DNA from 3 places in the Metabacillus sp. SLBN-84 genome. Region 3 is predicted to be linked to each of the others. Evidence: predicted binding sites of a transcription regulator. Region 3 holds the regulator's gene; each other region holds the start of a gene.

The links. Region 3 encodes LexA, which represses DNA repair genes until DNA is damaged. Its sites were predicted from a motif close to CGAACATATGTTCG; they were not measured.
Region 1: the regulator LexA is predicted to act here: its motif matches at 5,150-5,163, upstream of uvrB (excinuclease ABC subunit UvrB).
Region 2: the regulator LexA is predicted to act here: its motif matches at 2,788-2,801, upstream of RKD52_RS08330 (Y-family DNA polymerase).

What each region holds. Positions count from the first base shown of each region.
Region 1 covers NZ_JBRJIP010000001.1:525,758-535,561, forward strand. The annotation lists gene RKD52_RS02545 (ABC transporter permease) at 1-609, opposite strand, end outside; gene RKD52_RS02550 (winged helix-turn-helix domain-containing protein) at 799-1,497, shown strand; gene RKD52_RS02555 (HAMP domain-containing sensor histidine kinase) at 1,494-2,894, shown strand; gene RKD52_RS02560 (peptide chain release factor 3) at 3,147-4,736, shown strand; gene RKD52_RS02565 (DUF2198 family protein) at 4,752-4,991, shown strand; gene uvrB (excinuclease ABC subunit UvrB) at 5,236-7,218, shown strand; gene uvrA (excinuclease ABC subunit UvrA) at 7,225-9,804, shown strand, end outside.
Region 2 covers NZ_JBRJIP010000001.1:1,649,865-1,659,668, reverse strand. The annotation lists gene RKD52_RS08345 (iron-sulfur cluster biosynthesis family protein) at 1-283, opposite strand, end outside; gene RKD52_RS08340 (CDGSH iron-sulfur domain-containing protein) at 413-610, shown strand; gene RKD52_RS08335 (YolD-like family protein) at 1,121-1,453, opposite strand; gene RKD52_RS08330 (Y-family DNA polymerase) at 1,468-2,730, opposite strand; gene RKD52_RS08325 (YqzH family protein) at 3,509-3,703, shown strand; gene RKD52_RS08320 (GerAB/ArcD/ProY family transporter) at 3,722-4,816, opposite strand; gene RKD52_RS08315 (hypothetical protein) at 4,813-4,980, opposite strand; gene RKD52_RS08310 (Ger(x)C family spore germination protein) at 4,967-6,166, opposite strand; gene RKD52_RS08305 (spore germination protein) at 6,163-7,704, opposite strand; gene RKD52_RS08300 (SDR family NAD(P)-dependent oxidoreductase) at 7,825-8,619, opposite strand; gene RKD52_RS08295 (MBL fold metallo-hydrolase) at 8,630-9,586, opposite strand.
Region 3 covers NZ_JBRJIP010000001.1:2,314,988-2,324,791, reverse strand. The annotation lists gene RKD52_RS11925 (methionine gamma-lyase family protein) at 1-405, shown strand, start outside; gene RKD52_RS11920 (MerR family transcriptional regulator) at 504-908, shown strand; gene glnA (type I glutamate--ammonia ligase) at 976-2,310, shown strand; gene RKD52_RS11910 (hypothetical protein) at 2,361-3,803, opposite strand; gene lexA (transcriptional repressor LexA) at 3,899-4,519, opposite strand; gene yneA (cell division suppressor protein YneA) at 4,679-4,990, shown strand; gene RKD52_RS11895 (YneB family resolvase-like protein) at 5,004-5,651, shown strand; gene RKD52_RS11890 (DUF896 domain-containing protein) at 5,722-5,952, shown strand; gene tkt (transketolase) at 6,124-8,130, shown strand; gene sirA (sporulation inhibitor of replication protein SirA) at 8,268-8,714, shown strand; gene RKD52_RS11875 (YneF family protein) at 8,800-9,018, shown strand; gene RKD52_RS11870 (Spo0E family sporulation regulatory protein-aspartic acid phosphatase) at 9,084-9,263, opposite strand; gene RKD52_RS11865 (cytochrome c biogenesis CcdA family protein) at 9,530-9,804, shown strand, end outside.

The DNA of each region.
Region 1 (9,804 bases), 1.8 Mb from region 3:
CAGTGTATCCCCGACAGCAAGCTCGTTCTCCTCAGCAAGCGTTTTTTCAATGACGGCCACATTTTTATCTATATCCGCATTTGTGAGATGACGGCCTTCAGTCAGAACAGATTCGCTGTTTAAAAAGGCCTGAACAGAGTCAGTAAACATCACACCCTGCAGGGTAACATCCGCTGAAATCATGCCGCCTCCGCCCATTCCGCCGGGACCCTGACTTTTTTCTGCTGTGTCAGGGGATTCATTTTCAATCGGTTCAAAGCTGCTTGCTGCAGCGAATGTTGACGAAAGGAGGTTATATCCTTTTACTTGAGAATAGGATCCAAGCTCCTCAGCTGCTTCTTCAGGGATCGGCACAGGCTGAAACCGGACCCGCCCCTCTTGCGCCGTATTTTCGCTCCGCTGCTGTTCCATGATTTTTTCCATGTCGACAGTCAAGGACACTTCACCGCCGAGCGATTCTCTTGCAAGCACGCTTGATTTTTCAGCAGCCGACTGAATGGACAGGCCCGATAAAACAAACACGCAAATAACAGTAAAAATAAAAACCTGCAGCAGGCTTTTTCCAGCCCGTGCTTTCACACTTAAAAAACCGCGTTTAATAAAATTCATATGTTTTCTCCTTTGCCAATAATTGGGCCGTAAGTTCCGGCTTTTACAGATTAATGAGGAAACATGAACAATCTGTGTCCAAACTGTTTCCTAAGTTTTAAAAAACAGGGAACAATTTAGAAAATAGTTGCGAAACGATGAAATTCACTTTACTTTGAATAGAAAGTGATCGATTTGGAAGGTGAAACGATGAAGGTTCTAGTAATAGAAGATAATCAGAGCGTCAGCGAGATGCTTGAGATGTTTTTTTCAAAAGAAGGCATTAAGGGTGCTTTTATAAAAGATGGCCTTGAAGGCTACAAAGCGTATAAGCAGGAAGACTGGGACGTGCTGATCATCGACTGGATGCTGCCGGGGATGGACGGGGTTTCTCTCTGCAGGAAGATCAGGGAGGAAGGGGGAACAGTTCCAATTATTATGCTGACGGCGAAAGACAGTGAATCAGATCAGGTTCTCGGGCTTGAAATGGGGGCAGACGATTATGTAACGAAGCCGTTCAGTCCGCTTGCACTGATGGCACGGATTAAAGCTGTATCAAGGAGACACGCAGCCGCGAGGACGCCTAAAGAAGAAACAGATTGCTTAGAAACAGCTTACTTTAACATTAATAAGCAGACACGAGAGGTTCTTCTTGATAACGGAAAAATTGAAAACCTTACCCCAAAAGAATTTGAACTTCTCTGCTATTTTGCAGAGCATCCGCGCCAGGTTTTCACGCGCGAGCAGCTGCTTGAACGGGTATGGGGCTACCAGTTCTACGGAGATGAACGGACTGTTGATGTCCATATTAAGCGGCTCCGCGCAAAGCTCGGCACGAAAGCGCGTCCTTTTTTCCATACGGTCTGGGGAGTCGGCTATAAGTTTGATGAAACGGTCGGGTCCGAATGAGAATTAAATATCTTTACCAGCTGTTCCTAAGCCACATCAGCATTCTGATCATCGCATTTATGATATTAAGCCTGGTTGTTGCACAATATGCGGAGTCCTTTGTTTATGAAAATAAGGTGGAGGAGCTTGAGCAGTTCGGGAACAGAATTCTTGCAGACGTAAAAAACAACAGGGGCGAGAGGGCGCTTAGAGAATATGAACATGTATTGAGTGCACGGGGCATCCGGTTCAGCCTTTTCGATGATAAAGGAATGATTTTTTATCCATACTCCGGAAATGCGCCAAGATTTCAGCCGACAGACGAGGAATGGGAAAATCTGAAATCCGGTGAACGGATTGTCGTCAAACATGAAATCAAACGGTTTGACCAGGAGGTATCGCTCGTTGCCCTGCCGTACATAGAGAAGGGCTCGCTCTCGGGAGGGATTCTGCTTGTGTCTCCAATTAAAGGATCCCGCGCGACGATCAGTGAAATCAACAGGTACCTGCTCTACACAATCCTAATTTCGCTCTCTGTTTCCCTGCTGCTCAGCTGGATTCTATCAAGTCTCCACGTAAAGAGAATTCAGCGGATTCGAAACGCATCGTCTATGATCGCAGAGGGGAAATATGACATCTCCGTGCCAACTTCTACAATCGACGAGATTGGCGAACTGGCCAATGATTTTAACATTATGGCCGGCCAGCTGAAAAAATCAAATGAAGAAATCGAGAGTTTAGAGAACCGCCGGAGAAAATTTATGGCGGATGTCTCACATGAACTGAGGACGCCGCTCACGACAATCAGCGGTGTGATTGAAGGTTTGAAAAACAACATGATTCAGGAAGAGGAAAAAGAGCGGGGACTGCAGCTTGTGAGTCAGGAGACGAAACGGCTGATAAGGCTCGTCAATGAAAATCTGGATTATGAAAAAATCCGCTCAAACCAGGTGAAGCTTTTTAAAGAAAAGATTAAGCTGATTGAGGTTTTTGAAATCATAAAAGAACATTTGGAGCTGCAGGCAGAAGATAAAAACGTCCGGCTGGATATTGCTGCAGATGAAGATACAGAGATCTATGCCGATTATGACCGGCTCATTCAGATTCTGATCAACATTACGAAAAACAGTATTCAATTTACAGAGAGCGGGACCGTTTGCCTTCGAGGGAAAAAGGGGTATAAGGAAACCATTATTGTGATTGAGGACACAGGAATTGGCATGGATCCTGAGGAAGTGGAATCCATCTGGCAGCGGTTCTACAAAGCGGATATGTCACGCACAGGCCATCAATTTGGTGAGTTCGGCCTTGGCCTCTCCATTGTAAAGCAGCTTGTCCTCATGCATAACGGAGAAATTGAGATCAGCAGCGAAAAGAACCAGGGAACGACTTTCATCCTCAAATTTCCAGAGAAGTAGAGAGCGCTGTTCATACTTTGTTCATACTTCTCTGGTAAACTGATCACAAATATGGCTGAAATAAAGGAAAGGGGAAGAGATTTATGAAAAAGAAAGATACGGTCTTCATTCTTGTAGGCGCTGTCATTATGGCTGCGGTCAATGTTCTTTTCTTCACAGCTCCTGTGTAAAAGAAAGTACGGGCTGAAATTGTTCTATTGCTCTAAATGTGATATATTTCAAACGAAGTAAACTTTGTGAGGGTAATCATATATGAGCATAGATAACGAAATTTCAAAGAGACGGACGTTTGCCATCATCTCCCATCCGGATGCCGGTAAAACAACGTTAACAGAAAAACTCCTGTACTTCGGGAAAGTGATTCGCGAAGCAGGAACAGTAAAAGGGAAGAAGACCGGCAAATTTGCCGCTTCCGACTGGATGGAAATTGAGAAAAAACGCGGCATTTCCGTTACATCAAGTGTAATGAGTTTTCCTTACCATGACTTCCACGTTAATATCCTTGATACTCCTGGACACGAAGATTTCAGTGAGGACACCTACCGCACACTGACGGCAGTTGACAGCGTCGTGATGATTATTGACTCCACTAAAGGGGTTGAGCCTCAGACGATCAAGCTGTTTAAAGTCTGCCGCATGAGAGGCATTCCTATTTTCACCTTTATCAACAAACTTGACCGTGAAGGAAAAGATCCGCTTGAGCTTCTGTCTGAAATTGAAGAAGTGCTCGGCATCGAATCCTATCCAATGAACTGGCCGGTTGGAATGGGCAAGCGGTTCCTTGGAATTATTGACCGCGAGCAGCACACAGTCGTTCAGTTTAAAGGAAACGAGCAGGAGGAAATCATTCCTGCAGATGAAGTGGAAGGCAGCGAAATCGGCAGCCATCCGACATACCTTGAAACGCTTGATGAGCTTGAGCTGCTTGAAGAAGCAGGAAACCAGTTCGACACTGACCGTGTGAAGCGCGGAGAACTGACGCCTGTATTCTTCGGAAGCGCACTTGCAAACTTCGGCGTTAAATCGTTCTTTGACGTGTTTCTTCAGTATGCGGTTCCGCCGCAGCCGAGAAGAACAAATCAGGGCTTTATTTCTCCTGAAACTGAAGAATTTTCAGGCTACATCTTTAAAATCCAGGCCAACATGAACCCGTCTCACCGCGACAGAATCGCCTTCCTTCGCGTGTGTTCCGGCCGCTTTGAGCGCGGAATGAGTGTTCAGCTAAGCAGAACGAACAAAACGCTGAAGCTGAATCAGACCCAGGTATTTATGGCCAAAGACAGAGAAACTGTTGATGAAGCGTTCGCGGGTGATATCATCGGTATCTATGACCCGAACGTCTATCAGATCGGGGATACGCTGACAGCCGGTAAGGAAGGCTATCAGTATGATGAGCTTCCGCAGTTCCCGCCTGAAATGTTCAAAAAAGTGCGCGTGAAAAACGTCATGAAAGCAAAGCAGTTCCGCAAAGGAATTGAACAGCTTGTTCAGGAAGGCGCCATTCAGTACTTCCGCCAGGATTCTACCGACGACATTATTCTCGGTGCAGTCGGACAGCTTCAATATGAAGTGTTCGAATACCGCATGAGAGCGGAATATAACGTCGAAATCGAATTCGTGCCGATGGGCGACCGCATTCCAAGATGGATCGGCAACGACAAGTTCGAAAAGCGCTTCTTCGATTCAAGAAGCCTTCTTGTCCGCGACCGCAACGACCAGTATGCCGTTCTGTTTGAAAACGAATTTACCTTCAGGCATTTCAGTGAAAACCATAAAGACATTCAACTGATCGATCTTCTGCAGGAAAATGACTATCAAAGCTATTCAGCTACAGATAAATAAGCGGGGGCTGATCGCATGTTACTGAAAGCAGCTCTGGCTCTCGTCCTGCCGTTTGTCATTCTCACGCTGTTTGCCCGCGTGACGTATAATCACTACGTGGCAACGGTGCTGACTATCGCCCTGCTTGCTGCAGCCTACACAAAAGGCTACATGGATTCCTGGCTGCTCATCGCTCTTGACGCGGTGTCGGTTATTGCAGGATTCATGTACACAGCTAAAATGGCCAAAAGGACGAGAAATGAAAAAACCAATTAGAACCTGTTCCCTGTGGGAACAGGTTTTTTGTTTTGTCTAAAACAGCCTTCCGGTTTACCGTCCGTCCTAAAAAGGTATTGAAATAAGAAACACAAGCATTTAAATAGCTTTTTCAGGCGATAATGATAAAATCAAACCAAAATGTCGAAAGAAAAATACGAACTATCGTTCGTATTTTTAGTGTTTTTCTCTGCGATTATGGTAAAATATGAATACTGATTACATACGAATGGAGGTCCTCCTGTTGAGCGATCGTTTTGAGTTAGTATCAAATTATAAGCCGGAAGGCGATCAGCCAGCGGCGATCAAACAGCTTGTCCAGGGCATAAAAGACGGGAAGAAACATCAGACTCTTCTTGGGGCAACAGGCACCGGGAAGACGTTTACCGTTTCAAACGTCATTCAGGAAGTGAACAAGCCGACGCTGATTATCGCCCACAATAAAACACTTGCCGGACAGCTGTACAGCGAGTTTAAAGAGTTTTTTCCAAACAATGCAGTCGAATACTTTGTCAGCTACTATGACTATTACCAGCCGGAGGCCTATGTCCCGCAGACGGACACATTCATTGAAAAGGACGCAAGCATTAATGATGAAATCGATAAACTGAGGCACTCCGCTACCGCCTCGTTATTTGAACGAAAAGATGTCATTATTATTGCCAGTGTATCCTGCATATACGGCCTCGGTTCTCCAGAAGAATACCGCGACCTGGTCGTTTCTTTGCGCACGGGCATGGATATTGAACGCAATCAGCTTCTGCGGAAGCTTGTGGATGTACAATATGAACGCAATGACATTGATTTTAAGCGGGGAACGTTCAGGGTGCGCGGGGATGTTGTGGAGATTTTCCCTGCTTCAAGAGACGAACAGTGCATCCGGGTTGAATTCTTCGGGGATGAGATTGACCGCATCCGCGAGGTGGATGCGCTGACCGGTGAAATCCGCGGCGACCGCGAGCATGTCTCGATCTTCCCGGCATCCCACTTCGTTACCCGCGAAGAAAAAATGAGAGTCGCGATCGGAAATATTGAAAAAGAGCTTGAAGAACGGCTGAAAGAGCTTCATGAGAACGGTAAGCTGCTTGAAGCGCAGCGCCTTGAGCAGCGTACGAGATACGACCTTGAAATGATGCGGGAAATGGGCTTTTGCTCGGGGATTGAGAACTACTCAAGGCACCTGACGCTCCGCCCGGCCGGTTCAACGCCTTACACGCTCCTCGACTTCTTTCCGAAGGATTTTATGATTGTTGTCGATGAGTCACATGTGACGATTCCTCAAATCAGAGGGATGTTTAACGGAGACCAGGCGAGAAAGCAGGTGCTTGTCGATCACGGATTCCGCCTGCCGTCAGCCAAAGACAACCGTCCGCTTCAGTTTGACGAGTTTGAAGAACATATCAATAACATCCTGTTTGTATCTGCAACTCCAGGACCTTACGAGCTTGATCATACACCTGAAATGGTGCAGCAGATTATCCGTCCGACAGGGCTCCTTGATCCAACCATTGACGTCAGGCCGATTCAGGGTCAGATTGATGATCTGATCGGAGAGATTCATGCCAGAATTGAACGCAACGAGCGTGTCCTTGTCACGACCCTTACTAAGAAAATGTCAGAGGATCTGACCGATTACCTGAAAGACATCGGCATTAAGGTTAACTACCTGCATTCTGAAATCAAAACGCTCGAGCGGATCGAGATTATCAGGGAGCTGCGCCTCGGGAAGTTTGATGTTCTTATCGGAATCAATCTTCTAAGGGAAGGACTCGACATCCCTGAAGTGTCTCTTGTCGCCATCCTTGATGCGGATAAAGAAGGCTTCCTGAGATCGGAGCGCTCGCTGATTCAGACGATTGGGCGCGCTGCCCGGAACTCAAACGGACACGTTATTATGTATGCCGATAAAATGACGAATTCCATGGAAATTGCCATAAATGAAACAAAACGCAGGCGTGAAACACAGAAGGCTTTCAATGAAAAACACGGCATAGAGCCGAAGACAATCCAGAAAAAAATTGCCGAGACGATTCGCGCTGTTATTGCCCCGGAAGATGCGGAAGAACTGGAATCAGCTCTTCCAAAACTCGGCAAGCTGTCTAAAAAAGAGCGCGAAAAAGTCATACAGCAAATGGAATCAGAGATGAAAGAAGCGGCCAAGGGGCTCAACTTCGAGCGTGCTGCCGAGCTTCGTGATCTGATACTAGAGCTTAAAGCGGAAGGATGAAACTAGATGGCACTCGATAAAATTAGTGTGAAAGGTGCGCGCGCTCACAATTTAAAAAACATAGATGTGACGATTCCGCGGGATAAGCTCGTCGTTTTGACAGGTTTATCAGGCTCAGGAAAATCGTCGCTTGCATTTGATACGATTTATGCGGAAGGGCAGCGGAGATATGTTGAATCGCTCTCTGCATATGCCCGCCAGTTTCTCGGGCAAATGGATAAACCGGACGTTGATTCCATCGAAGGGCTGTCACCTGCCATTTCAATCGACCAGAAAACAACAAGCCGGAATCCCCGTTCCACAGTAGGGACTGTCACAGAAATTTATGATTATCTGAGACTTCTGTTTGCACGCATTGGAAGACCGACGTGCCCAAACCACGATATTGAAATCTCGTCCCAGACAATCGAGCAGATGGTTGACAGAATCCTTGAGTATCCCGAGCGGACAAAGCTTCAGGTGCTTGCACCAATTGTTTCTGGAAGAAAAGGAACACATGCGAAGGTGTTTGAAGATATTAAAAAGCAGGGCTACGTGCGCGTCCGGGTCGACGGGGAAATGATGGAAGTCGGCGATGAGATCAGCCTTGAGAAAAACAAAAAGCACACGATTGAAGTCGTGATTGACCGGATTGTGATAAAAGAGGGAATTTCAGCCCGTTTAGCGGATTCTCTTGAATCTGCCCTCGGCCTTGGGGAAGGCAGGGTTGTCATTGACATCATCGATGAGGAAGAGCTTTTGTTCAGCGAACATCATGCCTGTCCAATCTGCGGTTTCTCAATCGGCGAGCTTGAGCCGAGGATGTTTTCGTTCAACAGCCCGTTTGGCGCCTGCAATGAATGCGACGGACTTGGCACAAAGCTTGAGGTGGACGTTGATCTTGTTATGCCTAATAAAGACCTGTCTTTAAAACAGCATGCGCTCGCACCGTGGGAGCCGACAAGTTCGCAGTACTACCCGCAGCTGCTTGAAGCAGTGTGCAATCACTACGGTGTTCCGATGGATATTCCGGTCAGGGATATACCGGCACACCTTTTAGATAAAGTTCTTTACGGCAGCGGCAGTGATGAAATCTATTTCCGCTATGAAAATGACTTTGGACAGGTGCGTGAAAACTACATTCAGTTTGAAGGGGTAATCCGGAATGTGGAACGCCGCTACAAAGAGACAAGCTCTGATTACATCCGCGAGCAAATGGAGAAATACATGGCTCAGCAGGCATGCCCTAAATGTAAAGGTCACAGACTTAAAAAAGAAAGTCTTGCAGTACTTGTTGACGGAAATCATATCGGAAAGGTCACAGCTCTTTCGGTTCATGAAGCCATCGCTTTCTTTGAAAGCCTGAATTTAACGGAGAAAGAAATGCAGATTGCAAGACTGATCCTCAGGGAACTTGAGGAGAGGCTTGGATTCCTGAACAATGTAGGACTGGACTATCTATCGCTCAGCCGTGCTGCCGGTACTCTTTCCGGCGGCGAAGCCCAGCGGATCAGGCTTGCCACGCAAATTGGCTCCAGACTTACAGGTGTTCTGTACATTCTGGATGAGCCGTCGATCGGCCTTCATCAACGGGATAATGACAGGCTGATTCAGACACTTCAAAGCATGAGGGATATCGGAAATACGCTCATAGTCGTCGAGCATGATGAAGATACAATGATTGCAGCGGATTACTTGATTGATATAGGACCTGGCGCAGGTGTCCACGGCGGGCAGATCATTTCCGAAGGCACGCCGGAGTACGTCATGAATGACAAGAATTCATTGACGGGACAATATCTGTCGGGCAAAAAATTCATTCCTCTGCCGGTTGAGCGCCGCAAACCTGACGGAAGATATATCGAAATCAAGGGCGCGAGCGAAAACAATCTGAAGAATGTCACAACTAAATTCCCACTTGGAACATTTGTGGCCGTAACAGGTGTTTCCGGTTCTGGAAAAAGTACACTTGTGAATGAAATTCTCCACAAGTCCCTTGCCCAAAAGCTGAACGGCGCCAAAACGAAGCCCGGTGAGCATAAGGAAATCAAAGGAATTGAAGAGCTTGATAAGGTCATCGACATTGACCAGTCTCCGATCGGCCGCACGCCGAGGTCAAACCCTGCCACTTATACGGGAGTGTTTGACGACATCCGCGATGTGTTTGCGACGACAAATGAAGCAAAAGTGCGCGGCTACAAAAAAGGGCGTTTCAGCTTCAACGTAAAAGGCGGACGCTGCGAAGCGTGCCGCGGTGACGGAATTATCAAGATCGAGATGCATTTCCTTCCTGATGTGTATGTGCCATGCGAAGTCTGCCACGGGAAACGCTATAACCGCGAGACTCTTGAAGTGAAGTACAAAGACAAAAATATCGCGGATATTCTTGAAATGACGGTTGAGGATGCTGTATCCTTCTTCGAAAATATCCCGAAAATCAAGCGAAAGCTTCAAACCATTTACGATGTTGGACTTGGCTATATCACACTCGGCCAGCCGGCAACCACCCTGTCCGGAGGAGAAGCGCAGCGCGTGAAGCTTGCTTCTGAGCTTCACCGCCGTTCAACTGGACGCTCTCTTTACATTTTGGATGAGCCGACAACAGGC
Region 2 (9,804 bases), 670 kb from region 3:
AAGGACATGTCAGCATGTAGCTGTTCGCTGTCTCGTTAAAATCAATTGTCATCTTTTCATCCAGAAACACCATCTTTGATTTTTCAACCAGAACCGGATATGCGTTCGTCTCAATCTGAACATCATCCCCGTCTTTTTCATCAACAAGCCAGAGTGCAGTCACTCCGCTGACCACGCATCCGCAGCCGTCCGTATCATATTTGAGCTTCACTTGTTTATCGGAGTGAGCCTGCACACTGCCTTCTATTTTTTTCATGGCACGGTCTGTCCATTTAATTTCCATACGTCATGTCTCCTCGTTTCAGGTTGCTTAGGGACATTTTATCACAACTCGGTCAGATGCGCACCGAGGCTTGCCTGTCATACCCCATGCCCCAGCCGAATAACGTCTAAATATAGAAGGAGTGATAAGATGACCAAACCCGTAATCAAAGTAAACGACAACGGCTCCCTGCGCATAACAGGAGACATCGAACTCATCGACGCAGAAGGAAACGTCTTCCAGACCAAACAGAGCTTCTCTCTCTGCCGCTGCGGACTCTCCAAAAAAATGCCGTTTTGCGACGGTTCGCATAAGGGCGTGTTTCAGTCGGTGGTTAGGGCGGAGTAGGAGGTCGGAGGCGGCCGTTTAGTTCAGAAGGTTAAAAAAATCCACCGGAAAGAGCAGGGTTTGCTTTTTCCGGCGGAGCCTCCAAAGTTCTTAAGACAGGATTACAGCACTTTCCCCTTGGCTCTCCCTTCTCCAAAGTGTTCTTAAAAACCGATTACAACACTTTCTCCCGCCTCTCCCATCTCCAAAGTGTTCTTAAAGCTCGATTACAACACTTACACCCGCTTCTTCCATTCTCAAAGTGTTCTTAAAAACCAATTACAACACTTTCTCTCGCCCCTCCCATTCCTAAAGTGTTCTTAAAATCCGATTACAACACTTTCTCCCGTCTCTCCCATCTCCAAAGTGTTCTTAAAATCCCATTACAACACTTTTCCCCATCTCAAACGCCTGCAAAGTGTTTTAAAACAGGATTATAACTCGATACAACAAAAAGAGCATGATCAGTATGATCACGCCCATTCTCACATCTTCGCAAGAAAAGGCAGGCATCCTCCGCCCGCCTTCACCTCACTCCTTCTCCCCTATATCCGTTATTTTTTCGATTGGCAGATCAACGCGCGTGTGGTCTCCGCCGATGATCCGCAGGCATCCGCGGATCGGATCTACGTAGTGTACACGGCCTTTGAGCACGTGAAAATCGTGATGTTCGTAGTAGGTGAACGCAAGCTCGCGGTTCTCCTCCATGGCGAGGCTGATGATTTCGTTAAAATGCTCGAGCTGCTGTTCGTCTACTGCGGGCTTCGTTTTATAGCCCTGTTCAATTTCAAGTTCTCTTAAGATTTTTACATGCTCAGGCAGCATCATGGATGTCCATTTGATATTGCCCCGATCCCGAATCATGAGTATCCCTCCTTTTACGCTTTGTGTCCGCCGACAAGCTTGGCGCGGTGCCTTGCTGTGCCTGCGTTTGTATAGGAAACGGCCCGCAGCAGGGCATTGGGTCCGTATTTCCCGCGGATGGAGTCCATGACATAGCCAAGGATCTGTTCTTTTTCGCGGTTTGGCTGGAATAAATCGAGCTGCATTTCGGAATCATCTTCAATGTTGGAGAGGGCAATCGAAATTTTCCGGACGGTTTTATGTGCGTAAAATTGTTCAAATAAGGCGAGGCATGTTTCGTAGAGCTCCATGGTGATGTTGGTCGGCCGGTCCATCGTCCGGGAGCGGTGAAATCCGCCCCCAAGCTCATCATGGCTGTAGCCGATGCCGAGACTGATCGTTCTGCCTGCTTTCCTGTGCGTGCGCGCCCTTCTTGCGACTTCTTCGCACATTTCAAGAATCACGTGCTTTACTTCTTCCGGATCAGGATAATCCCGCATGAGAATCTGGCTCTTCCCGAAGCTGATCTGCCCCTGCAGAATCGGCGCACCAATTTCAGAGAGATCAACGCCCCATGCATGGTAATAAAGCTGGTTGCCCATAATTCCGAACTTTTTCTCAAGCACTTCAAGCGGATGGGCGGCAAGCTGCCCTACGTTGAAAATACCCATCCGGTTCAGCGTTTTTTCAACTCTGCTGCCGATGCCCCACATTTCCCGGAGCGGCTGCACCTTCCACAGTTTTTCTTTCACATCGTCGTACGTCCATTCCGCAATGCCCTTTTTCTTCGCCTCAAGATCAAGGCAGATTTTCGAAAGCAGCATGTTGGGTCCGATGCCGATTGCACACGGCAGCGAAAATTCACGGTCCATATCATCTCTGATTTTTGCAGCAACCTCCCACGCATCTCCCCAGATACCCTCCACTCCGTCAACCTGGATGAAGCTTTCGTCGACGCTGTACGTGTGGATGGCATCCTTCGGGACATACCGGTGAAAAAGGCGCGTCAGTTCAGTCGAAATACGGACAAAAGAAGCCATTTTTGCGTTAACAATCCGAATGCGGGAATCTTTCGGAATTTCGAACAGACGGGATCCGGTCTTGATGCCAAAATCTTTTTTCAGACAGGGCGAAGCTGCCAGAACAATACTCCCTTGCCTTTCTGTGTCACCAACCACCGCCAAATGGCACGTAAGCGGGTCAAGACCTTCCAGAACCGCGGCACAGCTGGCATAAAAGCTCTTCATATCAATGCACAGAATCTTTCGTTTTGGAAATTGACTGTAATCCTCAATCATCGTTCTTACTCCTCACAACAGAATATATGTTCCCATTCAGTATATGCTAATAGTAAGCGAATATACGTTCGATTTCAATGGTAGTTTTTTCTGCGAAAAGCGGAGCCGACTGTTCAGGCCTGGCAGTCAGATAAGAAATCACCCGAAAAGTCCGGGTTTGACTTTTTGGGGGATTTTGTTCTGACAGAAGGACTAGGAGGCGGAGCTGGACAACACGAAAAGCGGAATCGCCTTGTTTAGCTCCGAAGGACAGAAAAGGAATCGACGGAAAAGGCGCCTTTTGCCTTTACCGGCGATTCCATTCTGACAGAGGAGTTGAGCGATGGAGCTGGACAACACGAAAAGCGGAGCCGACTGTTCAATCCTTTCAGTCAGATAAGAAATCACGCGAAAAGTCCGGGTTTGACTTTTTGGGGGATTTTGTTCTGACAGAAGGACTAGGAGGCGGAGCTGGACAACACGAAATGCGGAATCGCTCGTTTAGCTCCGGGAGTCAGAAAAGGAATCGCCGGAAAAGGCGCCTTTTGCCTTTACCGGCGATTCCGTTCTGACAGAGGAGTTGAGCGATGGAGCTGGACAACACGAAAAGCGGAATCGCCTTGTTTAGCTCCGAAGGACAGAAAAGAATTCATCGGTATCCTACCCCCAAAACCCAAAAATCAAAAATGGAGGACACTAAAAAGCCGGACCTCCCCTAACACCCGTAAGCCGGACAAAAAATCTCAGCTTGGCATTCTCCGGAAACCCTCATATAATCAGGATACAAACGAGGTGAACTATGAACGAGAAATGGATTTGGAAGATGATTCAGCAATCTTTTGAGCAGTATGAGATGGATGGCAGGCTCAGTGAAGAGGAAGCGGCTGAGCTTGTTGCAAAAGTAAGGGAACAGAGAGAAACGGAAGGATCCGAATGGTTTGAGGCTGTGGAAGATACCGTGTACGGCTATGTCACAAATCAGGAGCTGAATTAAATGGCACGCCGGGTCCATTTAATTCAGCGTTTTTGTATGGCGCTTAAAAAGAATCCCGGCAATCATTGTAAGGGTTAACAGGAGGTACAGGGCGAACCACCAAATCGTCCAATAGCTTGAGACGAAATCCGAAAAGCTGATAATATTTTCATGGATGCCATTTGAGAGCACGAAAACGAAAACTCCTGCCGGCAATAAGAAAGGGCGGTAGGTAGGGTGCCTGGAGATGGACTGAAAGCCAAGCATGGCGCATAAAAAGCAAATTGTGATTTTCACAAAAATCCCAAAAATCCAGGCAATCCCGATCAGCACTTCCACCCGTTCAAGCAGGTCAATGATGTCAATATCCCGCATAAGTTCAAAGGTTGAATAGGTTTGTCTCTGAACGAGATCGTAGCCCTGAATGCCAATGCTGAACAGCACAATCAGCACAAGGATGATTCCTCCTGTAAACAGGGAAAAAAGATAGGCCGCGGGAATGTTTTTTTTCTTGCTCATATAGCCAGTGAGAGAAAAAAGGAGCAGCATTTCAAGAAAGGGGAAGCCGATTGTCGTATAGGCTCCGCTCCAAACAGGTTTTATTCCCCGGTAAAGAACAGGTTTCAGATTGGAGAAATCGAACTGATTGATGACCAAAATAAAGGAAAAAAAGAGAAGCATCATGACGATCGGCGCATAAAACTGATTAACCCTTGCCAGGTTGTTGGCCCCAAAATAGACCGAATAAAGCGAAATTAAAATAATGGCAGCCTGAAACGTGAAGCTGCTTGCCTCAGGGCTGATAGAGGTAGTCATAAAGTTGCTCAGGTTCCTGACGACATAGGCTGCTAAGTGAAGAGAATAAAAAATAATGATGATGTTTATTACTGTCCCTGCATAACGGCCTGCCGCCTGCTCCATGACAGAAAATATGGAGGCATAATGGAACTGCTTCAGACAGAGCAGAAAAAAAACGTTCAGCAGCAGTCCTGCACCCAAAGCGAAAAGCATGGACAGCCACGCGTCATTTCTGGCATAGGCTGCCGTCAGTCCCGGTGCCATCAGGATCGAACTGCCTGTTACAAAGCTGATATTAAGCAGAAAGAGCTGCGCCTCAGTAAGTTTGTGATTCATTGCATACCTCCAAGGATGAACCGGATAACCGGGCTGAAGACGGCCCTGGTCCAGTCGGCAAACTGGAACAGGCCAATCTTCATCATATAATCCGCTGTATAGGCCAGAGTAAAAAGCCAAAAGACAGAAAGGACAAGTACAAAACGGCGATTAGTTGTCTTCATACATGCTCTTCATCCTTAACCCTGTATTTTCAATCGTGAATGTAACATCTGTACTCAGTCTGGCCTCCTGGTACAGTTCGTCCCATCTTGGCTCCCACTTTTTAAACAGTTGAGGATCGGCTTCAAAAATGATCCGTCTCAAGCCGAAAGAATCGGTGCTGTTTTCTTTTATCTTTTCAAATACAGCTTGAAGTTCCCCGCTGATTTTCTTTTCTGCCAGTTTCTCAATTTGTTTAATCTGCCCGGAATTGTCGAGGGACTTGCTGCAGGATGCTTCCTGGACGAAGCCCTTGATGCGGATGTGGGTCTGAAAAGACGGGACATCTGCTTTTACATATGATAGGGAGCCTTTCATATGCTGCGCAACAAGAATGATGGAACCGGATTTCGCATTCGGACAATCAATCGTGTAGACAGACGGCCCTGACACAAGTCCCTTCATCAGTCCGAGCGAACGTGATTCATCATATGTGAGCCAGTCAATCAGCTTGTCTTTTTTAAATAATGCCAGACCGGTAATCGTAAAGCTGTTCGGATTTCCATCGATGCTGGACAAATCTTCCGTTTTGCTGGCTGCCTTTTGATTTTGCTGTTTTTCCACTCCGAAAATGAAGGGCTCCTGATGAGGATTGGAAAACCATTTTAAAATGTATTTTAATGTGATTCCGGCTCTGAAACCCATTGAACTTTTTGTGTTTGGAATCCGTGATTCAAGCGATAATGCCGGCATCTTCTGGATGGGCGTATACATTTTCAAAATGGAGGAGGAATCCGCATCTTTGGCAATCAGAAAATTGACGTTCCTTCTGATCTGATAAAACCGTTCGGTAAATTCAAGTACCGGCAGAAGGCCCTCTTCGGCTGCAAAACGCTCACTCACGACAATGGTAGATACATGGGAGAAATAGAGTTTCCGCGAAATAGTGTTTTTAGCCTTTTGCAGAATTTCGCTCGCATTTTTCCCCTCAAAAGAATACGTGTACACCGGGCCTCCCGATCCGCCGCTAGGCGCACCGCTCTGCGAAGCAGCCGTACCGCTTGGATTGATGACCTGAAAGTGCATCAGCAGCCCCTCCCCGCTCTTATCAATTCCGATTCCCGATACAACAATAAGATCATTCAGCTCTGTCCGGCCGCAGCCGGTTATAAGAAAAAGAAGGAGGAAAAATACAAGGTATGCTTTCATTTCGGTTTCCCGCTTTCCAGTTTTCTTCTGTACTTTAAGTAGAAAGCTGTCTGCGTCCACCAGAGAGGAAACCGCAGAAAGCTGTCTTTTTGTTTCTCCGCTTTAAAAGGAGCGAAAGGTTCAAAGTACGGCACACCGAAGGTCTGCAGCGAACTCAGATGAATAGCAAGTGCAATCATAAACATAATCATCCCGTAAATTCCAAGTGTTGAGGCAAGAATCATCAGAATAAACCGGAGCAGCCTTCCTGTTCCGCTGAAAGAATAGTAAGGAGATACAAAACTCGCAATAGCTGTCAGGGAGACGACAATAACAATTGCTGGCGACACAAGCCCTGCAGCAACGGCGGATTCCCCAATGACAATTGCGCCGACAATGGAAACCGCAGAACCGATCGGCCTTGGCATCCGAATTCCAGCTTCTCTTAATATCTCAAAGATCAGCTCCATCAGAAGGGCCTCGAGAAAGGCGGGAAACGGAACGCCCTCTCTCTGGGCTGCGAGACTGACCAGAAGATTCGGAGGAATCAGTTCCTGATGGAAGGTGGTTACCGCAATATAGGACGCCGGCAGCGCAAGGGCAATGATGTATGAAATCAGCCGGATGAAGCGAATAAAGGTCGCCAGGTCAAAGTGATTGTAATAATCCTCGGCTGCCTGAAAAAAGGACCAGAAAGTGGCCGGTACAATAATGGCAAAAGGCGTTCCCTCCATCATAATGACCACCTTGCCCTCGGCAATGGCGGCTGCTGCAACATCCGGCCTTTCTGTCGACTGAAAAGCGGGAAACGGGGTAAACCGCTTCTCCTCCAATAACTCCTCCAGCATGCCCGTATCAAAGACCTTGTCGGTTTTGATTTTGTCTATTTTTACAAGCAGTTTATTGAGAACATCACGGTCTACAAGCTTTTCCATATAACAGACAAGAAGTTTCGTTCTTGTCACATTCCCGATTGTGCGCGGAAGAAAATGCAGGGACGGCGTGGCAATTCTCCTCCTCAGCAGTGTCATGTTAATTTGAAGAGACTCAATAAAGCCTTCTCTCGGCCCTTTTACCATCGTTTGAGTCTGAGGCTCTTCAATTGACCTGTAAGGCCAGTATTCCAAAGGAATGGTATACGCTACTTTCAGGCCGTCAATGAATAGAAGAACGCTGCCGTTTAACAGTGATTCGAGCAGCTGCTTGTAATGAAAGGCTGCTGAAAGCACCGCAGCAGGAGAAATAAGATTCTCAATCAGGGTCTCTCTGTCTGCACCCCCGGCTTTCAAAGATTGCTGATGGACAATGAGCGGTTCAATGACCGTTTCTTCAAGCTGATGTTTATTGATGATTCCGTCAAGATAGGCGATGCCGAATGTGAAGGCCTCCTGTTCATAAACCAATGTCTTCAAATCAGCGCTTTTTCCGAATATGGCGGATAAGCGCTCCATGTTTTCACAGGCATTTTCCCGGATTTCCTCACCTGCAAATTGCTCGAGCTCGCCCTGTTCCTTCTGAATTTGCTGAAGCTTCTTTGTTTCATTGGTTGGTCCATTCATGTCCGGCCTTCACCTCCTGGTAACAGATTATTACACGTAGTATGAGGTAAACACTGGTAAAGTATGAGTTTTCCCCTCAAAAAACAGCCCTGCTCATGAGAGCAGGGCTGTTTTTTGTCTTTATTTTCTTGATAGTGCTTTTCCCGCGAGCTTTTCAAACACGCGCGGCATGAGCTGATAAAAGCTGCTGCCGGCATTCATCCAGCCGGGAAGGTTGATTTCGCGCTTTTCGGTCATCATGGCGCTGACAATTTTTTCAGATACTTTATCAGGATCAAGCATAAAGCGCTGAACATTTTTCACGTACGTTCCGCTCTGATCTGCAATGTTGAAAAAATTCGTCTGGATCGGTCCCGGATTGACGGATGTGACGTGAATGCCGGTGCCGGCAAGCTCCATCCGGAGGCTGTTCGTGAAGCCGAGAACCGCATGCTTTGTGGCTGAGTACAGGCTTGATTTCGGTGTTGCGAGCTTTCCGGCCTGTGAGGCAATGTTGATGATATGGCCGTCGTTCCGTGCTCTCATCCCCGGCAGGACCATTTTGGTGCAGGCGATCAGTCCGAATACGTTAACCTCAAACATGGAGGTCATTTCATCCAGCGTTGCTTCTTCCACTGTGTTAAAGATGCCGAAACCGGCGTTGTTCACAAGCACATCAATCTGGGGAACACTGTCTAAAATCCGGGCGAACGTCTGTGCAACAGCGTCCAGGTCGCTTACGTCCAGCGGATAATACGTGCAGGTGACGCCATATTGATCAGAGATTCGTTTTGCTGCTGCCGCAAGCAGGTCAGCCCGTCTTGCAATCAGGATTGGATGTGCGCCGCTTGCCGCTGCGAGTGCGGCCATTTTTTCGCCGATCCCGCCTGATGCGCCGGTAATGACGACATAGCGGTCTTTCAGTTTTTGATTCATTTCGTTCACCTCAGCAAGAGTAAAGGATGTGTACCCCTTCCATTTGACCCTTAATTTCCCCCATAACTTCCAGATAATCCAGCTGTCCCACCGTTTCTGACATCGTGAGCATCATCTGCTTCTGATAAAGACGCGGAAACAGCCTTTCGGATACTTCAAACGCTGTCATCGGCTTTTCTTTTAAAAACGACAGCACTTCATAGGCGCGTTCTTTTTGTCTTTTCAACCGATATTGTATCAGTTCGTGCGGATTTGCGACAGTTTCACCATGCCCGGAATGCACACTTGAGAGCGGGATTTTCAAAAGAGCCTCAAAGGATTCATTAAACTGCAGCTGCGGTTTCGGCCGCGCCCCGCCTTCCATCGACGGTTCCAATAACGGATTTGCCGATATATGCTTCAGGATATGGTCCCCTCCAAACATCATGCCATCCTCAGCCCTGTAAAGCGCGATATGCGTCTGCGCATGCCCCGGTGTCTCAATGACGTGCCACCCGTTCATTCCCGGAACAGGATCTCCTTCTCTAAGGTCTGATGAGAGCTCCCGTTTGCATGAATATTTTAGATTCGATACAAATCTCGCAAGGTAAGGAAGCTGCTTTTCTTCAACGCCCAACTCGGCAAACAGCTTCAGAAAAAAGGTCTTTTGCTCTTCCATAAATACCTGGTCCTGGCTGATCCACGGAGCATTGTAGCGGTGACCGATCACTTCAGCAGACTCGGGCAGATAATCGAGCAGCCCGACATGATCCGGATGGTGGTGGGTCAAAATCACCTGTTCGATGTCCTCCGGCCGGTACCCGGCATCCTTCATCTGGGACGTGAGAGCGGCAAATGCCTCAGGTGTTTTCGGGCCGGCATCAATCAGGGTAAGGCGGTCTCCTTTTACAAGATAAACGTTCACATCCCCCACAGGAAAAGGCGTCGGGAGGGTGATAGGGATTATGTAATCTGATTTTAGTTTCATACCATCGTCCTCATTTTGTTATTTTTATATATGTCTACTATATTCAATACATGTAAAATGAATGCTTATTCACCTATTATTAAGCCTATTTTACACGTTCCCTGCAAACGTGTCATTATTTTCAAATAATTCACCGGTCATTATTGAAAAAATACTCCTTGACAAACGCCTGTCCAACCTCGCATAATGATGAACAACTAATATGCTTTAACGCGCGA
Region 3 (9,804 bases):
GTTGTTGCACAATCTTTAAAAGGTGCTGTGTTTACAGCAGCGATGCTTGAACTTGCAGGGCTTAAAACGAACCCGTCATGGGATGCAGTCCGCACAGACCTTATTCAGTCTGTCCAGTTTGAGCAGTCCGATTTAATGGTTGCGTTCTGCCAGGCCATTCAATATGCATCACCGGTCAATTCGCACGTGACGCCATATCCGAGCTATATGCCGGGATATGAGAACGATGTCATAATGGCTGCAGGTACATTCGTACAGGGAGCAAGCATCGAACTTTCGGCAGATGGTCCGCTGCGTCCCCCGTATACAGCGTATGTTCAGGGCGGATTAACGTATTCGCATGTGAAAATTGCCATCTGTTCTGCTCTTGATCATCTTCTGGATAAGAATTTAATTCGTCTGTAACCCAATATAAATACAAATGTCATTTTTCCTAACATAGTGTTGACACATTATATGACATGGAATATAATATGATTAAGTTAAGAAAAGGAGGGAATACAATGGGTGATACGATTCGACGCTCGATGCCCTTATTCCCGATCGGAATTGTCATGCAGCTGACAGAACTCTCTGCCAGACAAATTCGATATTATGAAGAAAACGGCTTGATTTTCCCTGCAAGAACAGAAGGGAACAGACGCCTATTTTCATTTAATGACGTAGATACGCTTCTTGAAATAAGAAGCCTTATCGAACAAGGCATTAACATGGCCGGCATCAAGCAGATTTTTTCTTCTAAGGATAAAAGCATGGAACGCGAGGAAGAAGGCCAGCCTAAAAAAGTGGAAAAACCGGATCTGACCGACGCTGAACTTAGAAAGCTTCTGAAAGCTGAACTGATGCAGGCCGGAAGGTTTCAGAGATCATCGCTCAGACAGGGTGACATGTCTAGATTTTTCCATTAATTAACGCAGCTTCACTTAAATTTTCACAATAAATATTACTTAGTATTGTTAGGAGAGGATTTTCACAATGGCAAAGTATTCGAGAGAAGATATTGTACGCTTAGTACAAGAAGAAAACGTAAAATACATCAGACTGCAGTTCACGGACATCCTTGGAACAATCAAAAACGTAGAAATTCCTGCAAGCCAGCTTGAAAAAGCACTTGACAACAAATGCATGTTTGACGGATCTTCAATTGAAGGATTTGTCCGCATCGAAGAATCTGACATGTATCTGTATCCTGATCTTGATACGTTTGTTATTTTCCCTTGGACATCTGAAAAAGGCAAAGTTGCACGTTTCATCTGCGACATCTACAGCCCGGACGGGACACCATTTGATGGAGATCCGCGCAACAACTTAAGACGCATGCTGAAAGAAATGGAAGACCTTGGATTCACTGACTTCAACCTTGGGCCTGAGCCTGAATTCTTCCTTTTCAAGCTTGACGAAAAAGGAGAACCTACTCTTGAGCTAAACGATCACGGCGGCTACTTCGACCTTGCTCCGACTGACCTTGGAGAAAACTGCAGACGCGACATCGTGCTTGAGCTTGAAGAAATGGGCTTTGAAATTGAAGCATCCCACCATGAGGTAGCTCCTGGCCAGCATGAAATTGACTTTAAATATGCAGGCGCTGTAAAAGCTTGTGATGATATCCAAACGTTTAAACTTGTGGTTAAAACAATTGCGCGCAAACACGGATTGCATGCTACATTCATGCCAAAGCCTCTGTTTGGAGTAAACGGATCTGGAATGCACATGAACCTCTCTCTTTTCAAAGACGGAGTGAACTCATTCTATGACAAAAACAGTGAACTTGAGCTGAGCGAAACAGCTAGACATTTCATCGCCGGCGTAATCAAGCATGCTCCAAACTTCACAGCTGTTACGAATCCGACAGTTAACTCATATAAGCGTCTGGTTCCTGGTTACGAGGCACCATGCTATGTTGCCTGGTCTGCACAAAACAGAAGCCCGCTTATCCGTATCCCTGCTTCACGCGGACTAAGCACACGCGTAGAAGTGCGCAGTGTTGACCCTTCTGCAAACCCGTACCTTGCAATGAGCGTATTGCTTGCTGCTGGTCTTGACGGCATTAAAAACAAACTTGCTGCTCCAAAACCGATTGACCGCAACATCTATGTCATGACGAAAGAAGAGCGCGTTGAGAATGGAATCGTTGATCTTCCTGCAACTCTTGCACAGGCTCTTGATCTTCTGAAAACAGACGAAGTGATCATCAACGCACTTGGCGAGCATTTGTTTGAGCATTTTGTAGAAGCGAAAGAAATTGAATGGGATATGTTCCGCACTCAAGTTCACCCATGGGAACGTGAGCAGTACATGTCTCAATACTAAGAATCACACTCAAAAACCTCAGCTGTTTGCTGAGGTTTTTTTGCATGTTTTTAGTCGATTCCGTCTGATTTTCTCTTCTGTAAATAATCCTTCAGCAGTCTCATAATAGCTATTGCGGCAAGCACTGAGCCAACTGCAATTCCTGATAAAGCAACCACCAGTGAGATGTATTCAAACACAGAGTAATCTGCAAGTTTGTTCCAGCTTATGCTGCCTTTCCAATCCTCAATAACAAGGTTCATGCCATAGATTCCGGAAATAACCGTATAAGTAGTAAGGATCAGCAGCAGGGAATTATGGCGTTTGCTGGCCAGCTTCTCCTGATTTTGATAAAGAGTGTCCATTGTATTATTTACTTCTTTATAGAGGGTCTCAATTTTAAACCGGTCTTTCATCATGACAGAAAGCTCCTGTCCTTCCGTTCTGCTGCTGATTTCTGAAAAAATATACTTAGCCGTGAAATTAGCAATCGAGCGAATCAGACCTTCCATTTTATCCTGTTTCCGGTCAATGTAGAGCTGTGAATAGCTGTATGAAAGTTTTAAAAGGACAATTTTATAGAAAAGATGCAGGATGAGATTGTAATAGAGCTGACCGACCATTTCTTCCGCGGTCACGTTCTCCTGACCCACATCATTCGTAATTTTAGTGAATGTATGATCACTCACAACGTGAAAACTGCCGGGGGACCACCTGTCGTAAATGTGATCTTGTATATACTGGCTGATATAAGCGGGATTGCTTGCGGACATATACGGTTTGCCATTTTGATCATAACCATTTATGTGCCCTGTGCGAAACAAGGTTTCAGGTGATATTTCTGCGTCCTTTTCTGTCAAAAGATAACTGCTGACAAACATTCTCTCATCAATAAAGTAGGGAAGGCTTCCAAGATAGGTTGACTGGCTGTTTTCACTCTTCTCTATATACGGGACAACAGAGGGGCACAGCTCTTCAAAGATAAAATCCTGAATCTTTTCATAAGTGCCCTGTCCTGAATGGAGAACAGTTCCTTTTTCTTCTGTAATAAACGGTTCAAGAACTCTGAAGTGATCCATAAAATCGAGTGCATCGCTCAGTATCAATGTTTTGCTGTCAGATGTAAGCTCCGTCCTGATTGTAATCATTCCAACAGAAAATGGGCAAATATACAGATCGATTGAGTGGATAGTGAAAGAATATTCATTTACAGCTGTACGAAGCGTGCATTTTGTGTCAAAGGATTTGGAGTATCTGTTAATAGCCTTATCCTTATGCTGATCTGGAAAGAGAATCTGTTCTATGTACGGCATAAAATAATGCTTCAGCCGTTTATGGGGAAGGCTCGTTTTCTCTCCGTAAAATTTGTTCTGCTGAGCGCTGCTGTTGATGCTGAAAAATTCAAATCCGCTTGCCTTAAGTTCATCAGTCAGCTGGGAGATGCAGTCCCTGTCCCATGAAAAAGGAAAAATAAACTGGGCATTTGCCCGCAGAATGGCCGGTTCTTTTGTCATAGGCACCCTCTCATCTTTTTTTCATTATTATGTTCCCCTGAGAGAAGACTGTAAAACAGGCAAATAAAAAAACTTTGCCTGTAAAAGCAAAGTTTTCAGTGTATGTTTCTATAAACTCCAACAACTTTTCCCAAGATAACGACATGTCTGAGAATGATCGGTTCAAGTGTAGAGTTCTCCGGCTGAAGACGCACATAATCTTTCTCTTTGAAAAAACGTTTGACAGTTGCCTCATCATCCTCTGTCATGGCAACAACGATATCCCCGTTGTTTGCAGTGTTCTGCTGCTTGACAATGACCATGTCCCCATCAAGAATGCCGGCTTCAATCATACTGTCTCCCATAATCTCAAGCATGAAGATCTGATCATCGGATGCGGCGAACGTATCTGGAAGAGGAAAATATTCCTCGACGTTTTCAATGGCTGTGATCGGGGAACCGGCTGTTACTTTCCCGATTACAGGAACGTTAATCACACTTGAACGCGGAATCATCGCTGTCTCGTCCTCTAATATTTCAATCGCTCTCGGCTTTGTCGGATCCCGTCTGATCAATCCTTTGCTTTCAAGCCTGGCAAGATGGCCGTGTACAGTGGAGCTGGAAGCAAGGCCCACTGCTTCGCCGATCTCGCGGACTGATGGCGGATATCCTTTCTTTTGTACTTCAAGTTTTATAAAAGTGAGGATATCCTGCTGCCTCTTTGAAAGTTTTGTCATTTTATCCACCTCGCGTCCTGTAATTTATGTTGATTATAGCATGTTTTTCCTGCACATACAAACATAAGTTCGAAAAACGGCGTTGACAGAAACGTTTGTTCGCATTATACTGAAAGTATCAAATATGCGAACAAACATTCTATTAAGGTGGGGATTGGGTTGAAAGGTTCATTATCTTACGTTATTTCTTTCTTTGCAGTTGTCATTGTAGCTGTCTTTGCATTATCATACACAGGTGAAAAAGAAAACCTTGATCATTATGTATCCATTGAAATAGCAGAAGGTGACAGCATCTGGAGCCTTGCAGATCAATATGAGGAGCATCACCGCATGTCCAAGACCGATTTCGTTGAATGGGTGCAGGATAAAAACGGACTGCCGACAGCTGTGATCAAGACAGGAGATTCTGTGGTTCTTCCTATTGATAAACAAACCTACCATGACGGGACACAGCTTGCATCAAGAAAATAGGGAAGTGAGAACACTGAACGCAATCATCTACTGCAGAGTCAGTACAAGAAAAGAAGAACAGGAGACATCACTCGCCAGGCAAAAAGAAGAACTTTTGGCCCTTTCAGCAGCGCACGGCATGAATGTGGCAAAGGTTATTGAGGAGCAGGCGAGCGGATATGAGGTTGAAAGAGAAGGTATTTTTGAAATATTTGACTGCATAAAGGAACAGAAAATTGACGCCATTGTTATTCAGGATGAGACGAGACTGGGGAGAGGCAACGCCCGCATCGCCCTTATTCATTTTTTCGCAAAAGAAGGCATTACGATATATACGGCCACGCAGAATGGAAAGCTTTTTTTGTCTGAAGCAGATTCCATGGTTCTGGAAATTGTAAGCATTGTTGAAGAATATCAGCGGAAGATCCATAATCTGAAAATTAAACGCGGCATGCAGCGGGCGGTTGAAAAAGGGTATAAACCTCAAAGGAATCTTACTAACAGAGATAAAGGGAGCGGCAGAGAGAAGAAGGAAGTGCCTGTCAGCGAAATTATCAGGCTTAAACAGAATAAACTGACATTCTCAGAGATTGCGGCTACCTTAAGAGGGTTTGGATACGAGGTTTCTAAAGCGACAGTACATAGAAGATATCAGGAGCACATGAAAGAGGAACAGGTCTAATCTGTTGTTTTTTGCCCCCATATTTAGTACGATAGCATAGTAAATCGTATTAGGTAAAGGAGCTGCAGTCATGCTGCCAAAAGAAAAGATGGCAAGAATCAATACCTTGTCCAGAAAATCAAAAACGTCCGGTCTTTCTCCGGAGGAAAAACAGGAACAGCAATCACTTAGACAGGAATATCTCAAGGCATTCCGAGGTTCTATGAAAAATACATTAAAAGGCGTTACAGTACTGGATCCGAACGGAAATGATGTAACACCTGAAAAATTAAAAGAAGAGCGCAGACGCGATCTTCATTAATCACCGGAATACGTCAATTTTTGATGTATTCCTTTTCATTTTGCACATAATACATTAGAATAGGTTCTTACACTTCTCATTTTTGCAATTCCATGCGAAATGGTTGTATGAATAGGCCAGTAAAGCTATGATAAAAAAGTAGAATGTTATTTCTGAAAGGATGATCAATTAATGTCACATTCAATTCAAGACTTATCAATTGCTACCATTCGAACACTGTCGATTGATGCGATTGAAAAAGCAAAATCAGGACATCCTGGAATGCCTATGGGGGCAGCTCCAATGGCGTATTCGCTCTGGACGCAATTTATGAATCACAATCCTAAAAATCCTGAATGGTTCAACCGCGACCGTTTTGTCTTATCTGCAGGTCACGGATCTATGCTGCTTTACAGCCTTCTTCATTTATCAGGCTATGACTTGACGATGGATGATCTTAAAGAATTCAGACAATGGGGAAGCAAAACACCGGGACACCCTGAATTCCGCCACACAGCAGGTGTAGATGCAACAACAGGTCCGCTTGGCCAGGGAATTGGGATGGCTGTCGGAATGGCTATGGCAGAACGTCATCTTGCACATACATATAACCAAGAGTCTTATCCGGTTGTCGATCACTACACATATGCAATCTGTGGAGACGGTGACCTGATGGAAGGAATCTCTTCTGAGGCAGCTTCACTTGCAGGGCATCTAAAGCTTGGCAAATTAGTTGTTCTTTACGATTCTAACGACATTTCTCTCGATGGAGATCTTGACCGCTCATTCTCTGAAAACGTGGAAGACCGTTTCAAAGCAATCGGCTGGCAGGTCATTCGTGTAGAAGACGGCAACAACCTTGAAGAAATCGCTAAAGCGATTGAAGCTGCTAAACAAGATGAAACTCATCCTACTCTGATTGAAGTGAAAACGACAATCGGCTACGGATCACCGAATATGTCAGGAAAATCAGATGTTCACGGCAAGCCGCTTGGAGCAGATGAGATCAAACTGACGAAAGAAGCATATGCATGGACATTCGAACAGGACTTCCACGTTCCTGACGAAGTGTATGCTCATTTCAAAGAATCAGCAGAACAGTTCGGTTCGAAAAAAGAACAAGAATGGAACGCTCTTTTTGATAGCTATAAAAAAGAATTCCCTGAGCTTGCAAAAGCTCTTGAAGCAGGAATTAAAGGCGAACTTCCTGAAAACTGGGATTCAGAAGTGCCAGTATATGAAGACGGCAAAGCACTTGCTTCCCGTGCTTCTTCCGGTGAAGTGTTAAACGGCCTTGCGAAAAATGTTCCATACATTTTCGGCGGATCAGCTGACCTTGCAGGTTCAAACAATACTTCTATTAAGGGAGCAGCAGATTTCACAGCTGAGGACTACAGCGGACGCAACATCTGGTTCGGTGTCCGTGAATTCGCAATGGGTGCTGCACTAAACGGCATGGCGCTGCATGGCGGTCTTCGAGTTTACGGCGGAACGTTCTTTGTATTCTCTGACTACCTGCGTCCGGCAATCCGTCTTGCTGCCTTAATGGGTCTTCCGGTAACGTACGTATTTACACATGACAGTATTGCTGTAGGAGAAGACGGCCCGACTCATGAGCCGATTGAACAGCTTCCTGCCTTGCGTGCAATGCCGAACCTGTCGGTCATCCGTCCGGCAGACGGCAATGAGACTGCTGCTGCATGGAGACTTGCCCTTCAATCTGAAACGGCACCGACAGCACTTGTTCTTACCCGTCAGAATCTAAAAACGATTAAAGGTACGTCTGAAACGGCATATGAAGGAGTTTCTAAAGGAGCTTATACGATTTCTCCAAGCAAAAAAGAAACGGCTGACGCACTTCTTTTAGCATCAGGCTCTGAAGTAGGACTTGCTATCGAAGCACAAGATGCTCTTCAAAAAGAAGGCATTGATGTTGCGGTTGTAAGCATGCCTTCATGGAACCGTTTTGAAAGCCAGTCAAAAGAGTACCGCGCATCCGTACTTCCAAAAACAGTGAAGAAGCGTCTTGCTATTGAGATGGCAGCTCCTCTGGGCTGGGAGCGATATACTGGAGATGAGGGTGACGTTCTTGGCATCAACCAGTTCGGGGCCTCAGCACCAGGTGAAAGAATTATGAAAGAGTTTGGCTTTACAGTTGAAAATGTAACGGCACGAGTAAAGGCACTATTAGAAAAATAAGCCTTATGAGAGAGAACGAATATCTTCGTTCTCTCTTTTTCGACAAAAAAAGTGAAGTTTTTCCTTTCATTTAGACAAAATTCTTCCTCAACTTTCCAGTATAATAATGGGTAACCGTCATACGGAAGGGTGAAAGCATGAGACACTACACTGTCTATTTAATAGAGGAAGAGTTTGCGAATCACTTTTTTGGCCGTGAAGTAAAGCTTTTTCAGCTTTTTCAGGAATATATGCGGACTAGCCCTGAACAGCCTGAGTTTATTCACCTGAAAAAACAAATTACTTATATTACGAGACAAATTCCGAAAGACTATATAGATGAGATGATCAGCAGCAGCTTAAACGGACGATACAACTATGCATATTCCCACAACCGCCATCATATTGAGAGTGAATCCATGCAGGGAGGAGCCATCCTTGAAACGGGTGACAGATCGGTTACAGTCACGTCAGAAGGAAGCTTTGACATGGAAGCGATTTTCTTTGAAGTTCTCAGAAAGGCGGATTCATGCTTTTTAGCGATGGATTTTGAGGAAAAGCGGCACGGGTGGCTAAAACCTATAAAAGAAAGAAAATTTGTCTAAAAAGGCAGAAATTATAGAGTATATGTTGTATAATATCCTATGGTTTAGTACACTGTAAAATAGACAACATGAAGGAGGAAAGACGATGGATCTGTGGGTAGTCATTCTAGTAGGCGTTCTGGCTTTGCTTGCCGGAGTAGCACTAGGATTTTTCATTGCTCGCCAGTATATGATGAGTTATTTAAAGAAAAATCCGCCAATTAACGAGCAAATGTTAAAAATGATGATGATGCAAATGGGCATGAAACCGTCCCAGAAGAAAATCAACCAAATGATGAAAATGATGAACAATCAGGCAAAATAAAAACCCGGTTGCGGGATTTTAATAAAAAAGCACGCTTTCAAAGCGTGCTTTTTTTGCGGGGATTTTTAAGAATATGTAACCCGTTTCATGGCAGAGTAGCTGTACCGGTTGTATTCATTCAGCAAGTGATCCAGTTCCTGGCTGTATTGAATGGACACGTTCGAATTAATTCCATTTTTAGTGGCAATTTCGATCATTTCCGCTCGTTTTTTTTCAATTAGTTTTAAGAGTTCTTGTTTAGACACGAAAACTTGTCCTTTCTGTATGTAAGTTCTGCACGAACCTTGCTGGTAATTTCTATTATATCCTAAAATGGAAAATAATTCGAAGGGAAAATAAGGATTTTTTTCTTTAATATATGACTATTATAAAGGGAAGTCCGGGCCGAATAAATCATTTTGAGCAGATGTTAAGGAATTGACATAAAACTGTCACACAGTGAAACATATGTTTTTCAGGCAGTATTTGCTAAAATATAGTGTGACTTTAAAGTTGAAAGGAGGATGCATGGATGACGGATGTTAATGTATTCTTAGCATTTGGAGCAGGATTTCTTTCTTTTATCTCTCCTTGCTGTCTGCCTTTATATCCTGCGTTTCTGTCATACATAACAGGCGTTTCAGTCGGGGAGCTGAAGACAGAAAATGCGATGCTTCAAAAACGGAGTATGCTGCACACACTGTGCTTCCTGATTGGATTTTCCATTATCTTTATTGCTCTTGGATTTGGAAGTTCTTTTATTGCCGATTTCTTCTTTGGCTATAATGATCTGATCAGACAAATTGG